DNA from 2 places in the Shimazuella sp. NTD248 genome. Region 2 is predicted to be linked to the other one. Evidence: predicted binding sites of a transcription regulator. Region 2 holds the regulator's gene; the other holds the start of a gene.
What was found. The regulator CtsR, encoded in region 2, represses protease genes until heat stress. The targets are predictions, from matches to a motif close to ATGGTCAATAAAGGTCAAACA.
Positions count from the first base shown of each region.

Region 1: a site for CtsR is predicted at 1,649-1,669, ahead of clpP (ATP-dependent Clp endopeptidase proteolytic subunit ClpP). Genes of this name have one in related genera too.

Region 1 is NZ_JCAJZT010000001.1:837,311-840,732, forward strand. Features, by position in the region: gene AC5WOE_RS04470 (hypothetical protein) at 1-294, opposite strand, end outside; gene AC5WOE_RS04475 (haloalkane dehalogenase) at 468-1,346, opposite strand; gene clpP (ATP-dependent Clp endopeptidase proteolytic subunit ClpP) at 1,724-2,311, shown strand; gene cshA (degradosome RNA helicase CshA) at 2,675-3,422, shown strand, end outside.
Region 2 is NZ_JCAJZT010000009.1:81,063-84,484, forward strand. Features, by position in the region: gene AC5WOE_RS17520 (ATP-dependent Clp protease ATP-binding subunit) at 1-205, opposite strand, end outside; gene mcsB (protein-arginine kinase McsB) at 233-1,303, opposite strand; gene mcsA (protein-arginine kinase activator protein McsA) at 1,318-1,836, opposite strand; gene AC5WOE_RS17535 (CtsR family transcriptional regulator) at 1,839-2,312, opposite strand; gene AC5WOE_RS17540 (hypothetical protein) at 2,595-3,422, opposite strand, start outside.

The DNA of each region.
Region 1 (3,422 bases), on a different contig from region 2:
CACGAGGACGCTGTAACGCTCGTACAGCCGGCGTGCGTAGCCGTAGGCCCTGCCCTTGTCGAGCAGGAGCGAACGGAGTTCCTCGGGGACCGACTTCAGCAGCTCGGTCAGCAGCAGGTCCGCCCGACGCTTCTTGGCTTCCAGCATGACCTTCGCAACCGAGTAGATGAATACCTCACAGGGGCACTTCGCGCTCCGGAGGTGCTGATCGGTGATCTGGAGTTCCGCCTCGATTTCGCCACACAGGATGGCCAGACGAGCTGCGATTTTCTCGATGGAGCGAGAGGGACGCATGATTGCCTTCCTTCCCCCACAATTGGGGCTCAACGAATGGTTGATTTCATTATATAAAAAATGAAAATAACTGTCTATTGATGCAACCGTTCTAGTAATTTAAGCATCTTATCTTTACATTTGAAAAAAGCTGGTTAATTCTTTTTGGAGAATTAACCAGCTATCAAAAATCTTTATTTCAACTTTTCCAACCAAGCTGCAAGCGCTGTTCCAATCTCATCAGGAGCATCCTCCATTGGATAGTGCCGCCCTGCTACTGTGATTTCTGTCTGTTCAGGCCAGCTGCGGCAAAAATCTACATGAGACTGTGGAGTTGTTCCAGGTTCTGTATGGATGAATAATTTAGGAACAGAACTCTGTGCTAACCAATCACCATAAGCGGTGACTATCTCTGTCACATCCGCTGGATTACCATCAAAGGGCAATTGCCGCGCCCAAGATAACATCGGACGACGTCCTTCCCCTGCTTCTGTAAAAGGTCGGTGATATTGAGCCACTTCTTCCTCTGTCAACTCACGCAAGATACCAACCGGAAGATTGACATTGAGAAAAGAGTTTTGTTCCAGTACCATTTTTTCTCCTTCTGAAGATCTCAATGCCTGAAAAATTTTGCGCCCCTGTTCTGGAATCTCGCTCCAGCTGCGGGGTTTGATAATCGCCTCCATGTACACAATGCCATCTACCGCACCAGGATGACGTCGTGCCCAATCAAAGCCCAAAGCTGAACCCCAATCGTGTACCACGAAGATGATATTTTTATGAATTCCAAGTTTATTGAGAAGCTCATCTAGGTATTTTCGATGCTCGACAAAGGTATATGAATCTGGATCACTTTCAGTTAATTTTTCCGAATCTCCCATTCCGATTAGATCTGGGGCAATACATCGTCCATATTCTTGCGCATAAGGAATAATATTTCTCCAGAGATAGGAAGATGCTGGATTGCCATGCAAGAAAACGATTGGATTACCACTACCTACTTCCACATATGCCATCTCTAAATCGAAAACTTGTTGATGCTTTTTTTGATAAGGAAATGCTCCACTAATCATATAATCTCTCACCCTTCTGTTTACACCATAGATAGTATTTTGTACCTGTTACTACATTTGTAGTACTATGATGTGGCTGGTTATTAGTTGACTTATCAACTATAAACAGAGTATAACTCCATATTGTTGATAAGTCAACTATATGAGGTAAATTAAATTTCATAGTATGATTTCAAGGGATAACACGATCATTTATTCATTTTTATTGAAATAAAAACATTTGAATATATAAGAACATAATACGATTTTATTAAGATAAACTTCAACACAAGATTTTATGCAGAAATTCCCCCTCTGAAAAATATTTGACCTTTTTTGACCAATGAGGTATGATAGTCCTGTGAACAAAATATTTCCTACATATGGAGGAGACGAACATGATGAACAACCTAATACCAATGGTAGTTGAACAAACAAACCGTGGTGAGCGCTCCTATGATATATACTCTCGACTTCTCAAAGATCGTATTATCTTACTTGGTAGTGCTATCGATGATGATGTAGCAAATGTGATTGTTGCTCAGTTGCTATTCTTAGCAGCAGAAGACCCAGAAAAAGATATACACTTATATATCAATTCTCCAGGCGGCTCCATTACTGCTGGAATGGCAATTTATGATACCATGCAGTTTATTCAGCCTGATGTTGAAACCAACTGTATTGGGATTGCAGCGTCCATGGGTTCTTTCTTGCTTGCAGCAGGAGCAAAAGGAAAACGATTTGCCCTGCCAAACAGTGAAGTAATGATCCACCAACCACTCGGCGGTGCACAAGGTCAAGCATCTGATATTGAAATTCGAGCAAAACGTATCATTAAAATGCGCGATAAACTAAATCATTTGTACTCCACATTTACCGGACAACCCATCGAACGAATCGCAAAAGATACCGACCGCGATAATTTTATGAGCGCTGAGGAAGCTTTAGAGTACGGATTGATTGACAAAGTGATCGAAAAGAAATAAGATGGACAAATAAGATGAATCGAAATCCACCCTGACGGGTGGATTTTTTGCGGGATTAAAAGATTAGATTCTCTACTTGAGCAGATATAGATATAAATCATTCCCAGCGAAGATATACACCTCAAACAAGAGCAAAATGCTCGCTAGGCCGCTTTGCTCCTAGTCTCTCTATGCTTGGCTGTAGCGTCCCATGTATTCTTTACAACAAGACGCGGAAGACACGTTCCGGGGTCCCTTCACGCGAAGCGGATCAGCGGATTTGCTCATCTGGAGTTAGATTCTTGCATCCTGCAACATAGGATGAGATTTTATACAAATAATAAGAGAAACAACCACAAATTAATTAAAGGAGTTTTAAACACATTGAAACCTTTTTCCGAGCTAGGATTAAGCCCACAGCTTCTGCAAGCCATCAGTCAAATGGGTTATGAAGAAGCTACCGACATCCAAGCAGAAACCATTCCTATCACTCTTTCAGGCCAAGACCTTATCGGGCAAGCACAAACCGGAACAGGAAAAACCGCAGCGTTTGGAATACCTCTTGTCGAGCGCATCGATACACATGATGAAAGTATTCAAGCTTTGGTCATCGCACCTACCAGAGAACTCGCTATTCAAGTTGCTGAGGAATTAAATCGAATCGGTCAATTTAAACGCGTTCGCGCATTACCTGTTTATGGCGGCCAAGATATTGACCGCCAAATCAGAGCACTAAAAAAACGACCTCAAGTTATCGTCGGTACACCAGGTAGACTACAAGACCATCTTCGTCGAAAAACCATTCGCCTGCAAAATATCCAGATCGTTGTGTTGGATGAAGCAGACGAAATGCTAAATATGGGCTTCATCGAAGATATTGAGGCTATTTTGGATCAAGCACCATCTGAGAGACAAACCTTGCTTTTCTCTGCTACCATGCCTGAACAAATTCGCAAATTGGCGAATAAATTTATGATTGACCCTATGCAAGTAAAAGTAAAAGCAAAAGAAGTTACCATGCCAAACATCGAGCAATCTTTTATTGAACTTGCTCCTAAGCAAAAGTTTGATGTTTTATGTAACCTGCTCGACATCCAATCTCCAGAACTAGCCATCATCTTTGGACGTACCA
Region 2 (3,422 bases):
CAATAAGTGTTTCTACTTCTTTTTGAATTTTTTCCATGCCAAGCCCAAGTGCAACCAATGCTTTAGCTGCAATGCCATCCCCTTCACGGATCAGTCCCAACAGAATATGTTCCGTACCAATATTGGTATGACCGAGACGAACTGCTTCTTCTTGTGCTAAAGAAAGCACTTTTTGTGCTCGTTCAGTAAATCGTCCGAACATCATATCGCTTCACCTCTTCTATTTATCTTTTTACTCTCTTTCCATTCCAATTCTTTCCCGAATTAAGTCAGCTCGGCGAACATCTCGTTCTTCCGCACCTAATTTTTCACCTGCATATTGCTGTAAAAATCCTGGCTGGATCAATACCATTAATTCATTCATCACAGATGACGGAACTCCTGTCAACAAGCCCAAATCAATCCCCAAGCGAACATCAGATAGACGTCTCATCGCCTCTTTGGAGTCAATAATTCGGGCATGAGCTAGTATTCCAAAAGAACGGTTAACTCTATCTTCCAATTGGATCGAAGACATACCGAGCAATCTATCGCGAGCCTGTTTTTCATGATCGATCATTTGGCGTACTACGCCTTGCAATTTATCGATAATTTCCTCTTCCGACTGACCAAGTGTCACTTGGTTGGATACTTGGTACAAGTTGCCTAACGCTTCGCTTCCTTCTCCATAAATCCCTCGTACTGCTAAGCCCACTTGGGTAATTGCAGGAATAAATCGATTTAATTGCCCAGTCATCGCTAAAGCTGGCAAGTGGATCATCACGGATGCACGAATTCCAGTACCAACATTAGTAGGACAGCTGGTTAAATATCCACACTGTTCATCAAAAGCAAAAGTCACATGCTTTTCTAACCAATCATCTATTTGAGATGCCAACTTCCAAGCCTTCTCTAACTGAAAACCAGGAAATAAGCATTGAATTCGTATATGATCTTCTTCATTCACCATAATACTGACAGACTCATCTTGACTAAAGAGAACTGCTCCAGATGTAGATTCCTCTGCCAAGTGAGGACTAATCAAGTGTTTTTCTACCAAAACTCGCTTTTGAAGTTCGGTCAAGTCTGCCATTTCAATCAGTTCCGCATTCTCCAAAATCTCTGGAATATCATCTTTGGTCAATGCTTCTTTAATGAGATGAGTCACTTCTTCCAATTGGGAGGCGGTACTGAGCATCGGAAATGGCATTTGCGCTAAGTTACGTGCTATGCGAACTCTGCTGGAGAAGATCACATCAGACTCAGCACCTTTTACCTTCATCCATCCACTCACAGCATTTTCAAGAAATTGATTTAACGACATTTCTTATTGCCTCCTTACTCCGAGAGCCGTTCCTGTAGCGAACGAATTTGGTCTCGAAGTTGTGCTGCCTTTTCGAACTCCTCCAACTCTATTGATCGAACGAGTTGTTCACGAAGTTTTTCTAGATCTTTTTTGATTTTTAGTTCGCCTTTTGTACGTTCTGGAAACTTACCATGGTGAGTGGTAGACCCATGAATACGACGAAGAAGCGGATCTAAACGATCACGAAACGTTTCAAAGCAATCGCTACAGCCAAACCGCCCTATTTTACTGAATTGATTATACGTTAACCCACATGTCGCACATCTTGGAACGGTCTGCTGTGCAATATTGGGAGATTCACTTGATACCATATCAAAGTTTAATAATCCAGATAACAGATTATGAAACGAGAAGCCATTGTCAAATCCAGGCATATACTCGCCTTTTTCCTGTGCACAAACCTCACATAAGTGAGCTTCTGTCTTTTCTCCATTTACGATCTTCGTATAATGGAGGGTTGCTGGACGTTTTCCACACTCAGGACAAAGCAAGTTCATCTACCTCCTAACTTTCCAAACAGAATGGAGATCATCGATCGCAACATACGGGCCCTTACCTCATCGCGAATAGGAAGTGGCAGTTGGAGTGTTTCCCGGGAAATAATGCTTTTGATCAGAACTGCTTCACGCTCGGTCAACAGCTTATCTCCCACTAAACGACTGAGAACATGCTCTGCCGTCAGTTGAGGGATCGACTCTCCGATATGAAGCAATAGATCAGCAAAATACTCCTTTTGGGACTGAAGTCTCACGCGGCGAATGCGAATAAACCCGCCTCCACCTCGTTTACTCTCTACCAAATATCCTTTTTCGACGGTAAATCTGGTACTGATCACATAATTGATTTGCGAAGGAACGCATTGAAACTCATCGGCTAATTCACTTCGCTTGATCTCTACCATCCCGCTGTCACTTGCTGCTAGCATCTGTTGTAGATATTTTTCGATGATGTCCGAAATATTCCCCACACGGACACCCCCTTGCTGACTTTGACTAACTTTGACCTTACGATATTATTATACACCAACTATCCAAAATGGCAATGCTTTTTCTTATTTTGGGTCTATTTTTTGACAAATATACAAAAAAAGCTAACCCGCTCGGGTTAACTCGTTTTTCCATCATCTATATAAAAGTTCATTATTATTCGCACGGGGGCAGCAGATTGCTCGAAAGCGATCAGCGCCCCCCCTCCGGCAATAAGCCGGAGGGGTTTGACCGTGTGCGTGCGATGTGAGGAGTTGCGGTTCCTAGGCAGCAACCTTTACAGCGTCGAGGTACTCGTCCACCTGATCCCGGTTGACCCGGCCGACCTTCTCCAACTTCTGGATCTGCTCCCCGGTGAGGGTCGGGTCCTTCTGCTCGAATCGCTTCTGGAAGTAGGAGTAGTACCTCTTCAGCGCCTCATTCTGCCGGCCGGTGAGGGTTCGGTCCTTCTGCTCGTTCCGCTTCAGGAGACCGGCGTAGTACTTCTCCAGTGCATCGACCTGATCCTCCGAGAGGATCAGGTCGTTCTTCTCGGTCCTCTTCAGAACCTCGAAGAAGTACTGTTCCAGCGACTCGATCTGCTGCTCCGACGAGCCGCCCTTAAGTTCCTCCAAGAGATAGAAGTAGTACTGCTCCTCCCTTGCTCCGTTGATCCGCCCGCTCCTCCTCAGCGAGCTGATCTGCTCGTAGGTGAGGGTCGGGTCGTTCTTCTCGAACCGCTCCATCAGGGGCAGCTCGGGACGGGCCTTGGGCTGGCGCGCTTCCTTGGGCATTTCCAGGGAAGAAGCGGACTTCTCCCTGATCGCCAACAGTTCCTGCAGGTACTCGTTGTCCTCAAAGAGCCGCCGGTCAGCAGGAGTGAACTCTTCTTCCTCACCATCGAGAATCATCCTCGCGGCCTGCAAAGTGTGATTCCCTTCAATCTCCGCGTACTCCTCCTCGGTCAGCTCCCTGTACCTGATCTCCGCCAGATCCTTGAAGAGCTTCTTGAAGTGGTTCAGACGGAGATAGTCCAACTTTCGGGGCTTGGGCTTGTCCTGAGAGACGACGATCCGCTTCCCCTGATTCTTCAGGTCAGCGGGAGTGGGCTT